Regions from separate parts of the Arthrobacter sp. PAMC 25486 genome, predicted to be linked through region 2. Evidence: predicted binding sites of a transcription regulator. Region 2 holds the regulator's gene; the other holds the start of a gene.

Region 1 (7,213 bases), 2.0 Mb from region 2:
GAGGTCCGCTCGTGGACACGGCGCTCCACGTCACGGCCCCAGCCGGGATTGAACTCGCGGGTGGTGAACTCCGGCGGGCGGCGCGTGGACCACGCTGTTTGAACACCGGCGGCGGCCAGTTGCAGCAGGAACTGCACGGCCGAGGTGCCGCCGCCCACCACCAGCACCTGCTGCCCGGCAAAGTCCTCCACCGAGTGGAAGTCCCGGGTGTGCAGCTGCCGCCCGGCGAAGGTGGACATGCCGGGGTAGTGCGGCCAGTGCGGCTTGTCCCAGGTGCCGGTGGCATTGATGACCAGCCGGGTCTCGTAGGCTCCACGGTCCGTTTCCACCACTAGGGGCGGGCCGGCAATGTCGGTGGGGACTCCGCCGTCGTCCTCGGGAAAGAGCATGGCCGAATCATCGGCCAGCGTGTGCACGGCGGTGACCTTGACGGGCCTATGCACCGGTAAAGCAAAAGATTTCTCATAGCTGCCGTAGTAGCGCGAGACCACGGCAGAGGCCGGCTCGGCGGGATCGGCCGGGGGAAGTTTCATGCCGGGAAGGTCATGAACCCCGTGCGCACCGCCCAGGGTCAGCGATGGCCAGCGGTGCAGCCAAGCACCGCCGGGCTCGGGATTCGCATCCAGCACCACAAAGTCGGTCTCGGGATTCAGTCCGTGCCTGGCCAGGTAGTACGCGGCCGAAAGCCCGGCCTGACCTGCACCAATAACCACCACATCCAGCATTTTTGCCTCCTGCTGAGGTGCAACGGGCGGCTGTGGAGGGCTATTCCGGTTGTGTGGCACGCCACTGGGTGGCGCGTTCGGAGAGGACCCTGTCGGCGAGGTAGACGGCGGCGGCTCCCACTGCGTAGGCCACCAGGTCCAGTGCGGAGAAGGTGGTGCCAAAGATCAAGCGCGACGGCGGGAAGCTCACCGCGAGTTGTTCTGGCACGCCCGTCAGCTGGGACAGCTCGATGACGGCGCTGATGGCGAAGGCTGCGAGCGCCAGCCAGTGCCTCTTGGCCAGCGGCAGGATGAGGGCCAGGACCAGATAGACGAGCACCGTGTACAGGGCGTCGCTGACGAGATTAGCCAGGTCCCCGGGGACGAAGAAGTGGAACACCAGACCCACGATGACCACATCGGTTGCTGCGATGAACAGCGCGATGCGCCGGGACTTGAGGGTTTTGGGGAGAGCCATGCTTTTGAGTCTAATGGCGGCCGCGCATCACGCCCGCACCACCGGCAGGTCCGTCCACTCGGTGGTGTAGCGGGGCGAGGCGAGCTCGCGTTTCATGGACCACTGCGGCGCAACGGCCAGTCCGCCGATCCCAATGCCGATGGCGGAGCTGCCGAACTTGCTGCGCACATCCCCCATGACCCCACCTACCTCCGGCTGCGCCTCCCCAGCGCCAAAAACGTCAAGCATCCCCGATCCTGAAGCCGGCTCAAGTCCGCCGAACATGACACCGGCCCGCAGGTAGGAGGCACCGGCAACGGCGCTTTGCCTGATGGCGGCAACGGCGGCCCGGACCAACACAATGGGGTCCTGGGTGGGCGTCGCAAAGCGGATCGTCGCGGCAGGAAAGCTCCCCTCCCCCGCGGCGAAGCGACTGGTTCCGGCCGTGACGGTCATGATTGCAGCCCGCAGCCCTTCCTCATTGAGCCGGGCGGCGCCCCGCTGGGCATAGACAGCCATGACCTCCTCCATGCCGGCCACCGTGGTGACGGGTTCGGAGAAGCTGCGCGAGAACATGATCTGCTGCTTGTCCACATGCTCCTCGACATGGGGAATGCACTCGGTCCCGTTGAGCTCCATGACTGTCCGCTGCAGCACCACGGAAAATTTCTTGCGGATCAGGGCCGGGTCGGCGGCCTTGAGGTCGGCGATGGTTTCGATGCCCATCATTTTCAGCCGGTCCGAGGTCTTCCCGCCCACACCCCACAGTCCCGAGGCTGGAACGCGTTCCTGGATGCCCTCCACGTGACTGGGCGGCATCGCATCAAGGGCGCACACCCCGCCGAGCCTCGGATTCTGCTTGGCAATCCGGTTGGCAAACTTGGCCAGCGTCTTCGTCGACGCCACCCCAACACAGACAGGCACACCCACATGGCGCATCACGGCCGCCCGGATGTCCCGGCCCACGGCCTGCAATTGGTCCGGATCCCCCACCAGCCCCACAAACGATTCGTCGATCGAGTACACCTCCTGCCACGTGCCAAAGCGGCCCGCCACTTCCATGACCCGGGCGCTCATGTCCCCGTACAGCTCATAGTTGCTGGAGCGGGCCACCAGCCCCCACGCTTTGGCCTGCCGCTGGATCTGAAACCATGGAGCCCCTGTGGCGATGCCCAGCTCCTTCGCTTCAGCGGAGCGCGCCACCACACAGCCATCATTGTTGGACAGCACCACGACGGGACGGCCTTCCAGCCTCGGGTCAAAGACCCGCTCGCACGAGACATAAAAATTGTTCACGTCCACCAGGGCGATGCGGTTGTTGCTCATGGTGCCTATTCTCCCATGACCCGAACACGCATTCGAGTCACATGCATGGCCTCAAGCCCACAGACCGCAGGGGCAGGGGCCATCCCAGCAACCACGGAGCAACCCAGGTTGACAGCCTCAGGCTTAGCAACCTAGGTTTACAACATGGAACCACGACAGATTGCAAAGACGGCAGCGGACACGAGCGATCCCCGCTCCGGGCTTCGAGCTGTCGCGTCCTTGCGCGTCCTTGCCGACACGCTTGAGCTCGCCCAGGTGGAAGCTGCATTGCGTGAAGGAATGAGCTGGCAGGATATCGCCGCCGCACTCGGCGTGACACGGCAGGCGGCGCACAAGAAATACTCAAAGCGGATCGATCCGAGAATCCCCGTCCCCAGGAGAAACCAATGAGCAAGTTCGCCCGGGCTGCAACCACCAGCCAAACCTTGTCCCTCGCAGCCATGGAGGAAGCCTCCCGCATGGGCCAACGGGAGCCCGACGTCGAGCATCTGCTCCTTGCACTGACGCTCAGTGAACAAGCTGCCGGCCACGTGCTGCGCAGCCACGGTGTCACCCTCGAGGCAACCCGCCAGGCCATTGCCGAGCAGCGTAGCCTGTCACTGCAATCCATCGGAATCGATCTCCCGGCGCCCGACGGAGGGCGCATCACCTTCCACGAAACCAATGGGTACGAATGGAGCAAGCGCGCCTTCGACATCATCACCCGGGCATCCAAGGGCAGGAACGACGGCGATGCTGCCGCCGTCTTGGCAGAACTTCTCACCGAGCCGAGCGGACTCATTGAGGAGCTACTGCAGCGGCTGGGCACTTCCCCGGCGGCGCTCATCAGCCATCTGGCCGATGCCAAAGAATCCAGTGCCCCCGCAACCCCCTCAACATCGGCAACACCAGCCGACACACTTCCTGACAGTAAGCACGGTTCCACCGAGGTTTTTGTTCCTGCCCCGATCGAGGAGGTGTGGGCCCTGCTGGTGAACCCTCAGAGGATGTCGGAATGGGAGCCACTCACCGGCGGCGTCATTGCGCCGGACATTACCGGTGATGCAATGGTGGGAGCTAGCTGGCTGACGATTCCTCCAACCGAATGGCCGGACGGGAAGACAGTACGCGTACGGAGGGGCAGCGAGCGCCGACGGGTCGAGCTGGTCGCTGGTGTGCCCGGATCCAGCATCAGCTGGCGATTCACTTACCCCGATCTGGGTCGAAGCAATTCTTACCAGCTGTGCATCGCACTCTCCGCCACGACGGGAGGCACCCGGCTGGGCATTACCTTGGCCTGGCGGCGCAGTCGTGGCTGGCGCCGGGCGGTCGGATTCATGCTGGCTCCGCTCCAACGCTTCGCGATCTGGATGCAGCTGCGCCAGTTTGCAGGAGGAATCAGCCGCGCTTTCCGCTGACGACTCCCCGGCATTATGGCGACGTGGAAACTGGCGCCGCTCCTGATGTCGCGTAGTTGCAGTTACGGTACGCCGTAGGACTTGCACCGAATCTTCTTTTGAAGGCCGTACTCAATGCGAAAGGGCCGCCATAGCCAACTTTCGCCGCTATCTGCGCTGTTGTCAGCTGGGAATCGGCCAGCAGTTCACTGACAAGAAGCATGCGCCAGTTCGTCAGATAGGTCATGGGTGGCTCGCCCACACAGGTGCGGAATCGGCAGGCTAGGGTAGCCCGTGAAATATTCAGCAGCCGGGCAAGTGATTCCAGGCTCCAGGGCTTCTCTGGAGATTCGTGGAAGTATTTCAGAGCCTGGAACACCATCGGGTCGTTCGCACCGGCGAGCCAACCGTGTGCCGTTTCCGGGTTCAGCACGGCCCAGGCGCGGATCGAGTGGACCAGAAGCACATCAAGGAGCCTGTCGATGGTGCTGCCTTGACCTGGCGCATCGGTGGTGACTTCAGCTTCGAGGAATCCCAAGAGTGATGCGCTGATCTGGCCGGCGGGCACGACGGCAACCTGAGGCAGAGCGTTTGTTACGGCCGCCCCGATCTGAGCGTCAGTCTCATAGGTGCCGATCAGCATCGTTGTTTCCCCAGACACCCCGTTTCCCCAGGTACGAATTCCCCGGCTCATGTCCGGGCCGACATCTTCACCGGACAGTGACGTGCACCGCTGACCCGGTTCAATAAATACGTCCGGGGCGCGCATCGGATCGTCAGCAACGATGTAGGGCTCCGGACCACGGACGATCGCCACGTCGCCGGAACGCAACTGGACCTGGCCATTGCCGGCCACCAGCCACGCTTGTCCTGACATCATTGCGATGACCGTCAACGGTGCTTTGTCCCGTACACCAATGGACCAGTTTTGGGACATCACCACTCGCAAGGCAAAGGCACGCCGCGCCCGGGGACCGTCAAGAAGGTGCGTCAGTGGATCCATGCCTCAAACTTAGACGATCGCGTATGAAGACACACTTTTCAGCCATTCAATGTGCACACCAACTGCTGTTGACTGGTTCCATGACTACGAGAAACATGTTCTCCCCGTACAGTTTTTCCCGGACCAGGGAATGCCCGGCTCCACTTCATCGCGTTCCCAGTTTCAAGACCGTGCGCACGGAACCCCGCGCATGAGCGGACCACTGCTTGACGCCGTCGTCGCCACAGCCGCAGTCTGTGCGGGAGTTTCAGGCGGTGTGTACTTAGCGTTCTCCGCCATCATCATGCCTGCGCTGCGAAGCCTTCCCGCCAGTCAGGCAGTTACTGCGATGCAGCGCATCAACAGCAACGCGGTCCGGCTGCCGTTCATGGCTGTTTTCTTTGGCGGTGCCGCAACCTCCGCTGCCGTGATCCTCACCGAGCTCATATCAAGTTCGACGAGCCCACCTGAACCGTTCCTCATGGCGGGGGCCGGACTTGGCATTGCTGCTTTCGGCATCACCCTTGTCCGCAACGTCCCACTGAACAACGCCTTGGGCGGGATTTCCTCCAATGCCCCCGACACCACGATGAAATGGCAATCCTTTGAGCGAAATTGGCGGGCAGCCAACCTTGCACGGACGGCCGTTTCCGTGGCAGCAGCGGTAGTCCTGTTGCATTCCCTCACGAGGCCGGCTTAACCGGCAGGCGAGCTGAGGCAGCACTACTGGGGGTAGGCCACGTGCGGGATGGCGTTACGACGCCCGCCAGACAGTCTCCTCCATGCCCAAACGGCGAGCGCGGCAGCGGCTACCGGTGCGATGAATCCTGCCGCAGTCACGGTCATGATCGCGGGGACGACACCGGCCAGACCGAGGGCCACACCCACGGCAATGCGCACGGCGGGCCTGGTCGAAAGCAATCCACTGACCGGCAGCGCGAACGCCAGACTCCCCAGCACGGCGGCAAGCAGCATCAACGGCCACTGCAGGGAACTGCCAGCACCTGAAAACTGTGCGGCGGACGCTACGCCCAGGCCTGCACAGAACAGCAATGCCGACCAGCCCACGATGGCGCCAAAACGCGGCGTGAGCAGCAGGCCGGCTGCAACAACTGCGGGCATGGCGACCAACGCACCTGCGGCCAATCCAAGATTCATGGCATTCGTGGAGTCGCCGACTCCGGGGGCCCAGGTGCTGCCCGTGAGAGCCAAGACCACACAGGCAAATCCCACCACGAACGAGACCAGGGCCGCGGCACAAACTTTGGCGTAGGTGCTGCGGGTCGGCGCGGCCCGTGGACCGGTACGGGGAGGCAGCTCGGGGCGCTGCATGTCCGCACCCCGCACCCCCGGCCGTGCCGGCCTGGAGGCCACCACTGCCAGCACTAGGGCTGTGGCCGCCACCACGGCTCCCATCATTTGCCCGACTGCCGCCGCCAGGCCAATGGCCAGTGAAGCCACCGCCGCCACGAGCACAATCAGCAGCCATCGGATGGGCGTAGGCAGCTTCCTGTCCACCAACGAGGCAACAGGAGCCAGCAGGGATGCCCCGCCGAAGGACCACGCCAGCAACATGAACAGCAGAGTTGCCGAGCCAAACCAGGTGCGCCCCATTCCCGCATCCGCCTCGTCGAAGGCGATGGCCAGGCTCACCACCGCCAGCGCCGCCACAGCCCACGAGGGCACAGCACCCGCCGCCATGCACAGCGAAGCAGGTGCGGACAGCTGGCCCTTGCGGTGCAGGAGGATCAAAACAGCAAACGACAGTGCCAGCGGGCCGACAAACATTGCCAGCACGATCCGTGCAGCACCGGCTCCGGGCAGCTGGAGCGAATCGCTCAACAGGATCCCAGTGGCAATGGCGAAGGCCGCCAGCGACACGGCCGCGGCCACCACAGCCCACCGGTTCGTGGCCCGCTCACCCAGCCCATGGGCCCTGATGGACCATGCCTCCGCGATGCCCGGGCGGCCAATTCCCCGGTCGCTGGCATGCTCATCCAGGGTGTCCAACATCAGGCGCCCGTGCTCGTCCCGCCAGGTACGCGGATACCATCGCAGCAGCCGCTCATACTTAGTCCGCAACGAAGCGCTCATCCGGCGAACCCCCAAACCATGGTTGCCGGCGCCGGTCGGATGGCCGCCGGCCGAGGTGCGGCCAGACGCTTTTCCGCGGCTCCCAGGCGGACCGACAGCCGCTCCGTCTCAGCGGTCAGCGCCTCGATGCCGCCGTCGGCCAACTCGTAGTAGCGGCGCGCCCGTCCATCGACAATTTCCTCGCCCGCCCGGAGCACAAGCCCCTCACGTTCGAGCCGCTCGAGGGAGGCGTAAAGCGTCGTCACCCGCAAAGACACCTTGGCGGCGGTCAACT
Region 2 (7,213 bases):
CACCAAAGCGGTCGATCACCTTGGCCGTCCACTCGGGGTTCTCCAATGCGGCGGTGCCCAGGTTCACGCGGCCCACGCCCAGTTCGAGCGCAGCTTCCAGGGACGCGTCGTCGCGGATGCCACCGGAGAGCTCAACCTTGACGGTGAGGCTTTGCACCATTTCACGCAGCAGCTCCACGTTGGAGCCGCGGCCGAACGCAGCATCCAGGTCAACGAGGTGGACCCATTCGGCGCCATCGTTTTGCCAGTTCAGCGCTGCTTCCAGGGGTGAGCCATAGCTGGTTTCCGAGCCGGCCTCGCCTTGAACCAGGCGCACTGCCTGGCCGTCAGCGACATCCACGGCGGGCAACAATTCCAAAATGGGGGTGGTCATGGGATCCTCAACGTCGTTTGTACTGTGAATTTTCACTGCGAAGGGGAAGCGGCGGTGCCGGTTCCTACTGGGTAAAGAGGTATGCGGCCACCAGCGCCATGACGGCGAGGGCGGCAAAGCTGATGGGGATCCATCGGGCTGCTTTTTGCTGATAAAACGTGTACGCCCCGCCAATGAGCAGGCCGGCCAGGCCCATCAGGAGCAACGACCACATTAGCGCACCGCCTTGCTCAGTGACGTGACCCAGTTGCGCAGCAGCCGGGCTCCGGCGTCGCCGGATTTTTCCGGGTGGAACTGTGTTGCGCACAGCGGCCCGTTTTCGACGGCGGCGATGAAGGGCGCCCCGTGTTCGGACCAGGTCACCATGGGCGGGCGCATCTTGGGCTGGAGTACCTCAAAGTCCCACTTTTGCACACCGTAGGAGTGCACAAAGTAGAAGCGCTCCTCCTCCACACCGTCAAACAGCAGGGAACCCTCCGGCGCCCTGACGGTGTTCCAACCCATGTGCGGAACGACGTCGGCCGGCAACAGTTCAACCGTCCCCGGCCACTCCCCCATGCCTTCACGGTGCACGCCATGCTCCACGCCGGCATCAAAAAGGACCTGCATGCCAACGCAAATGCCCAGTACGGCACGCCCGCCGGCCACGCGGCGGCCGATCATGCGCAGGGCGTCAACGTTTTTCAGCTCATCCATGACGGAACCGAAGGCGCCCACGCCGGGGACCACCAGTCCGTCGGCGTTGAGCACGTCGTCGGCCTTGGCGCTGAGCGTGACGGTTGCACCGGCGCGTTCCAGGGCGCGCACGGCCGAACGGACGTTCCCGGAACCGTAGTCAAGGACGGTGACGGTGGGCTTTACGGCTGTTGTTGCTTCAGAGCTCACAAAAGGCCCTTCGTGGACGGGATGCCGGTAACGCGGGGGTCGGCTTCAACGGCCGAGCGCAGTGCACGGGCAAAGGCCTTGAACTGGGCTTCGACGATGTGGTGCGGGTCGCGGCCTGCGATGAGGGTCATGTGCAGGCAGATCTGGGCGTGCAACGTGATGGCTTCAAAGACGTGCCGGGTCAGGGAGCCGGTGAAGTGGCCGCCGATCAGGTGGTATTCCTGGCCTGCAGGCTCGCCGCTGTGCACCAGGTACGGGCGGCCGGACAGGTCAACCACGGCGTTTGCCAGCGCCTCGTCCAGCGGCACGGTGGCCTCGCCAAAGCGACGGATGCCGGCCTTGTTGCCCAACGCGACCTTCAAGACCTCGCCGAGGGAGATGGCTACATCTTCAACCGTGTGGTGGGCGTCGATGTGGGTGTCGCCGGTGGCTTTGATGTTCATGTCGATCAGGGAGTGCTTGGACAGCGCCGTGAGCATGTGATCGTAGAACGGCACGGAGGTGTCAATGCTCGACACCCCTGTCCCGTCAAGGTTGATCTCAACCATGACGCTTGACTCGCTCGTGGCCCTCTCCAAACGGGCGCTCCGTCCCTGGCCGGGCATGGTCTCAGTCATTGCAGCAGTCCTTAGATTCATGTGCGCCACCGGCCAAGCGGTGCAGGGCAGCAGCAGGCGCACAAACGTCGTTGTGTTTAACACCAGTTTAGGAGAGAGGGGCAGCTATTGCCCAACCAGTCCATCCGATGGTCGCTTTTCAGCCTCCGACGCCGGAACCCACCTGGGCGCTAGCCGGCAAGGATGGCGCGGAGCCCGGAGAGGAACGCGGTTGTTTCGGCTTCGGTTCCTGCGGTTACGCGCAGGTGCCCCGGGATGCCGACGTCGCGAATCAGGACACCGTCGGCCAGCAGCGCCTCCCACACCTCGTGGGGGTTTTCCAGCCCGCCAAAGAACACAAAGTTTGAGTCGGACGGCGCGGGGGTCAGCCCGAGTTCGGTCAGTTCCGCCACGATCCGGTCGCGCTGGACCTTGATCGACTCAACATTGGCCAGCAGTGAGGTGGAGTTGCGCAGCGCGGCCACTGCAGTTGCCTGGGTAATGGCGGAGAGGTGGTAGGGCAGGCGCACAAGCCGCAGTGCGTCGGTGACTTCCGGCGTTGCCGCCAGGTAGCCGAGCCGGGCGCCGGCCAGGGCGAAGGCCTTGCTCATGGTGCGGGAGACTACCAGCCGGGGGCGGCCCGGAAGAAGTCCCAGGGCGCTTTCGGTGCCGGTGTGGGAGAACTCGGCATAAGCCTCATCGACAATGATGATGGCCTGCGACGCTTCGCCCGCCTCGTAAACCGCCTTCACCACATCCAGGCCCAGGGCAGTTCCCGTGGGGTTGTTGGGTGAGCAGAGGAAGACAACGTTGGGCGCCTGCTCACGCACCTGCGCAGCGGCGGACTCTGCCGAGAGGCTGTAGTCGGGTGCACGCACACCGGCAACATAGCCGGTTCCGGTGCCACTGGCGAGCAGCGGGTACATGGAATATGTGGGCGGGAAACCCATGGCACTCCGGCCCGGACCACCAAAGGCCTGCAGAATCTGTTGGAGCACCTCGTTGGAACCGTTGGCGGCCCAGAGGTTATCTTCGCTGAGCCCATGGCCCAGGTAGGCTGCCAGCTCCTGGCGCAGGACGGTGAATTCACGGTCGGGGTAGCGGTTGAGGTTGTCCAGCTCCGTCGCAACCGCGTTCAGAATTGCCTTCTTGGCATCATCCGGGACGCCAAAGGTGTTTTCGTTGACGTTCAGTAGAATCGGCACATCAATCTGTGGCGCACCATAAGGGTGCTGGCCGCGAAGATCGTCACGGAGGGGCAATTGCGCTAAGAGTTCGAACTGATCCATGACTTCAGCTTAATTGCTGTGCCGGTGAAAGTTCGAAACGGTGACACCAGGCGGACATCTTCAGCTCGCCCTGAGGCGGCCTTGGGCTACCTGGATTCCGTGCGGGGGCTATCTGTATTGCGTCCCGGGGGCTACTTGGGTAGCGGGACGAACAACTGCTGGCCGGCCTGCAGCACGCCCGCACCGAGATCATTCAAGGCCACAATTTCCTGGACAACCTCCCGAATATTGCGGGCGGGGTTGCTTTCGCCAGCGATGCTCCAGAGACTGTCCCCTTGCAGGACAGTCACCGTAGTGGCGTAGTCGGCCATGTCAGTCACAGGGAATTGAGCCGATGCGTGCGCCGGGCTGGCAATGGAGCCAACGAAGACGCCCAGGGAAATGAACAGCAGTGCGGCGGCCATGACGAGCGCCGGGATGCCGAAGAACACGAGCCGGCCGCGCCGGGTGAGCTGCAGTCGGCGCCCCCCGGCAATGGACGGGCGGCTGTTCGGCCGGACGAGGTGTCCGTTGCCTCGTCCGCCGTTGAATGATGTTGCCGTGATAACCATTGCATTCATGATGTCTGCTCCTTTCGCTGTGGAACTGCGCCCAGGGCCACCAACACCTCTAGGATCAAAATTCCATGCTTCATATCTTCGATAGAACGTATGTTCTATTTGGCTACTAGTACAGTTTTAGCACCTATGGACGACACTTGCCAAGACCTGATCGAACAAATGTTTGAAATTGGCACCTATGTGGCTTAAACTTGTGGAACAAGGATTGGCCGCTAGATGCAGTCCACCAGCAGGCACTGACATTGTTCAGCGCAGCCACGAAAGGACCTACGGAATCATGGAGCTTCCAGACCCACCGCACCGCATCCCCCAGGCACCCAGCCGCGCCGGCATGAAGGGGCTCACCGTTCGGCAAAAGAAGATCCTTGAGTGCATCCAGCGCTCCATTGCAGACAAGGGCTATCCGCCCTCCATGCGTGAGATCGGCGACTCCGTTGGGCTTGCCAGCCTGTCGAGTGTCACGCACCAGCTGACCCAGCTCGAACGCCACGGCTACTTGCGCCGCGATCCCAAGCGGCCCCGTGCCATGGAAGTGCTCATCCCCCTCGTCCTGGACGACGGCAACGTTGAGATTCAGGGCGTCAGCTCCCCCAAGGCGTTGCGCAGTTCCAACGGCCTGAACTTTGCCGAACTCAGCAGTTCCTCGGACACCGCCTTTGTGCCGCTTGTCGGGCGCATAGCGGCCGGCGGACCCATCCTGGCCGATCAGGCGGTGGATGACATCATGCCGCTGCCACGCCAAATCGTGGGCAGCGGTGAGCTGTTCATGCTCAAGGTGCAGGGGGATTCCATGATCGATGCCGCCATCTGCGACGGTGACTGGGTGGTGATACGGCAGCAGAAAACGGCAAACAATGGCGACATCGTGGCCGCGCTTCTCGAAGACGAAGCCACGGTGAAGACGTTCCGCCAGCGCGACGGCCACATCTGGCTGCTGCCGCAAAACACCCGCTATGAGCCCATCCTTGGCGACCATGCCACCATCATGGGCAAAGTGGTCTCGGTGCTCCGCAGCCTCTAACCGCTCGGCTTTCCAGCTTGGTGGCAGCAATGTAGAGGGCACCCCGCCGCCCGGCGGGGTGCCCTCTACATTGCTGCCACCATTGCTGCCATTTTTTCAGCGGAGAACGGCACCCCTTGAGCTGCTATTTAGTCCAGTGCTGTCGCAGCCGCCAGCACTTCCGGGGAGAGCACAGCCGAGGCAGACAGCACCTCAACTCCAAGCAGGTGGCCGGCGTCATCAAAATCCAACGTGATTTCGCCTCGACCTCCCGGAGTTTGAATTGAGTGAAGTTGCTGGCTTGCCTGCCCGGGCGTGAGGGGCCCGCCAAGCCGGATATAAGCTGCGTCTGCCGGCGCGTCGTAGCTGATCTGCATGTCCGTGCCGCTATTTGCCGGATAGCCGCTGCAGTGCCGACAGGGCAACTGTGCGGTCCTTGGTGGACCAGAATGGTGGCAGGGCAGCCCGCAGAAATCCCCCATAGCTGGCGTTTGCAAGGCGTGAGTCGAGTACTGCCACCACGCCGCGGTCCTCGCTTGAGCGGATCAGGCGGCCCACGCCCTGTGCCAGCCGCACGGCGGCATGTGTTGCGGAGATAGCGATGAAGCCGTCCCCGCCGCTTTGCGCCACAGCGCGGGCGCGGGCGGTGACCAGCGGGTCATCTGGGCGAGGGAACGGGATTCTATCAATCACCACGAGCCGGCACGAGGCTCCCTGCACGTCAACGCCTTGCCACAACGACATGGTGCCGAACAGGCAGGTGTCCGGTTCGTCGGCAAATTCCTTGATCAGCCCGGACATGGATGAATCTCCCTGGCACAGGATCTTCACCTTCAGTTTCTTGCGCAGTTTCTCTGCCGCATCCTCCGCTGCCCGCCGGGAGGAGAACAAGGCCAGGGTGCCGCCGCCGGCGGCCGTGATCAGCGCAGCCAGTTCATCCAATTGCTCAGGCGAGGTGCCAAAGCCTGGTTTTTGCAGGTGCGCCGCCACATACAGCATGCCTTGCTTGGGGTAGTCGAAGGGAGATCCGACGTCGGCCCCGCTCCAGCTGGGTGCGCTGGGACCGAGCAGGCCCAGTCCCCCGGCCGTGGCTTGGAAGGAGTCGCCGATGGCCAGAGTGGCGGAAGTCAGCACCACGGTGCGCTCGGCAAAAAGGCCCTCACGCAGCTTCATGGCAACACTGAGCGGGGCGATGTTGATGACGGCGGGTTCGCTGGCATCCGCCTTTTGGTAGCCCTTGCCCGGGGCGAAGGTGCCGGGGCGCGATGCCCACACCACTTCACGGGCATCCGCTGCCGCCAAAAGGCGTTCGCACAAGTCAAAGATCAGGTTCAGCCGTGACCTGGCGATGGAACGCCCGCCGTCGACGGACGCGTTGCCGTCGGGTTTCGAATCCGACAACGCCGCACGGACGGCATCACGGACCTGCTCAATGGCCTGGCTCTGTGCTTCGTTGAGGCCGTTGGGCATGAGCCCTTCGGCGACACCGGCGAGGACAAAGTCCAGTGCCGTGGCGCTGGCGTGCAGCGCATCAACGGAAACGCCCGTGTGCTTGCGCGTGCTGGAGGCTGCGGCCTGCACCATCTGGACAGAGAGCTGTCCCGTAACGGCCCCCGTGACCCGGTCCTGCAGCTCGTGGGCTTCGTCGACAACCACAACATCATATTCGGGCAGAACGGCAATGCCCTCGAAGGCGCTGATGGCCAGCATGGCATGGTTGGTCACCACAATGTCCGCGTCGGCCCCGCGAGCCCTGGCCAGTTCGGAGAAGCACTCGGTGGCCAGGGGGCATTTCGCCGCGCCCAGGCATTCCATGGACGTGACGGAGACCTGCCGCCAGGCCTTGTCCGTGACGCCGGGGACAAGTTCGTCGCGGTCTCCGGTGTCCGTGTCCTGCGCCCATTCACGCAGCCGCACCACTTCCCTGCCCAGCGCCGAGGTGGGGCCCGTTCCGGCCGCCGGCAGGTGGGCAACGCTGGTGTCCTCGCCCAAGCTGAACAGGGCACCCTCCCCCGTGTCCTCGGTGGGGAAGCCGCCGCCCAACTTCTGCTTGCAGACATAGTTGCTGCGCCCCTTGACCAGGGCCACGTCGATGGGTCGCGGCAGCACCGGATCCAAGGCGGCCAGCAGGCGAGGCACGTCACGCCCGACAATCTGGGCCTGCAGGGCAAGCGTGGCCGTGGCCACCACTGAGGGTTTGTCGCTTGTCAAGGCATGGACGATGAGCGGAATCAGGTATGCGAGGGATTTTCCGGTGCCGGTTCCCGCCTGGACCAACAGGTGTTCGCCGTTCTCAATGGCGGCGACGACCTTGCGCACCATTTCATGCTGGCCGTCGCGGCGTTGGCCACCCATGGTGGCCACTGCGCGGTCCAAAAGCTCCAGGGCCTGCTGTGACAATTCGCTCTCAGGCATGGTGGACAAACGGTTCAACTTCAGCAGCCAGGTCCTCACGGACCCGAACGCTGGCAAGCGTGCCGTGCTCGCCATGTTCCAGGCTGACAATTTCA

The links. The regulator LexA, encoded in region 2, represses DNA repair genes until DNA is damaged. The targets are predictions, from matches to a motif close to TCGAACANNTGTTCGA.
Region 1: a site for LexA is predicted at 2,508-2,523, ahead of art_RS08730 (Y-family DNA polymerase). Genes of this name have one in related genera too.

What each region holds. Positions count from the first base shown of each region.
Region 1 covers NZ_CP007595.1:1,905,645-1,912,857, forward strand. Annotated here, with positions in the region: gene art_RS08720 (FAD-dependent oxidoreductase) at 1-725, opposite strand, end outside; gene art_RS08725 (DUF2809 domain-containing protein) at 766-1,182, opposite strand; gene art_RS08730 (Y-family DNA polymerase) at 1,210-2,487, opposite strand; gene art_RS08735 (hypothetical protein) at 2,632-2,877, shown strand; gene art_RS08740 (SRPBCC domain-containing protein) at 2,874-3,884, shown strand; gene art_RS08745 (AraC family transcriptional regulator) at 3,898-4,866, opposite strand; gene art_RS08750 (DUF1772 domain-containing protein) at 5,057-5,545, shown strand; gene art_RS08755 (hypothetical protein) at 5,569-6,939, opposite strand; gene art_RS08760 (PadR family transcriptional regulator) at 6,936-7,213, opposite strand, start outside.
Region 2 covers NZ_CP007595.1:4,527,386-4,534,598, reverse strand. Annotated here, with positions in the region: gene priA (bifunctional 1-(5-phosphoribosyl)-5-((5-phosphoribosylamino)methylideneamino)imidazole-4-carboxamide isomerase/phosphoribosylanthranilate isomerase PriA) at 1-373, opposite strand, end outside; gene art_RS22630 (hypothetical protein) at 438-587, opposite strand; gene hisH (imidazole glycerol phosphate synthase subunit HisH) at 587-1,258, opposite strand; gene hisB (imidazoleglycerol-phosphate dehydratase HisB) at 1,255-1,875, opposite strand; gene art_RS20345 (histidinol-phosphate transaminase) at 2,046-3,143, opposite strand; gene art_RS20340 (LysM peptidoglycan-binding domain-containing protein) at 3,275-3,703, opposite strand; gene lexA (transcriptional repressor LexA) at 4,035-4,724, shown strand; gene art_RS20330 (DUF2283 domain-containing protein) at 4,853-5,080, opposite strand; gene art_RS20325 (ATP-dependent DNA helicase) at 5,091-7,118, opposite strand; gene hflX (GTPase HflX) at 7,111-7,213, opposite strand, start outside.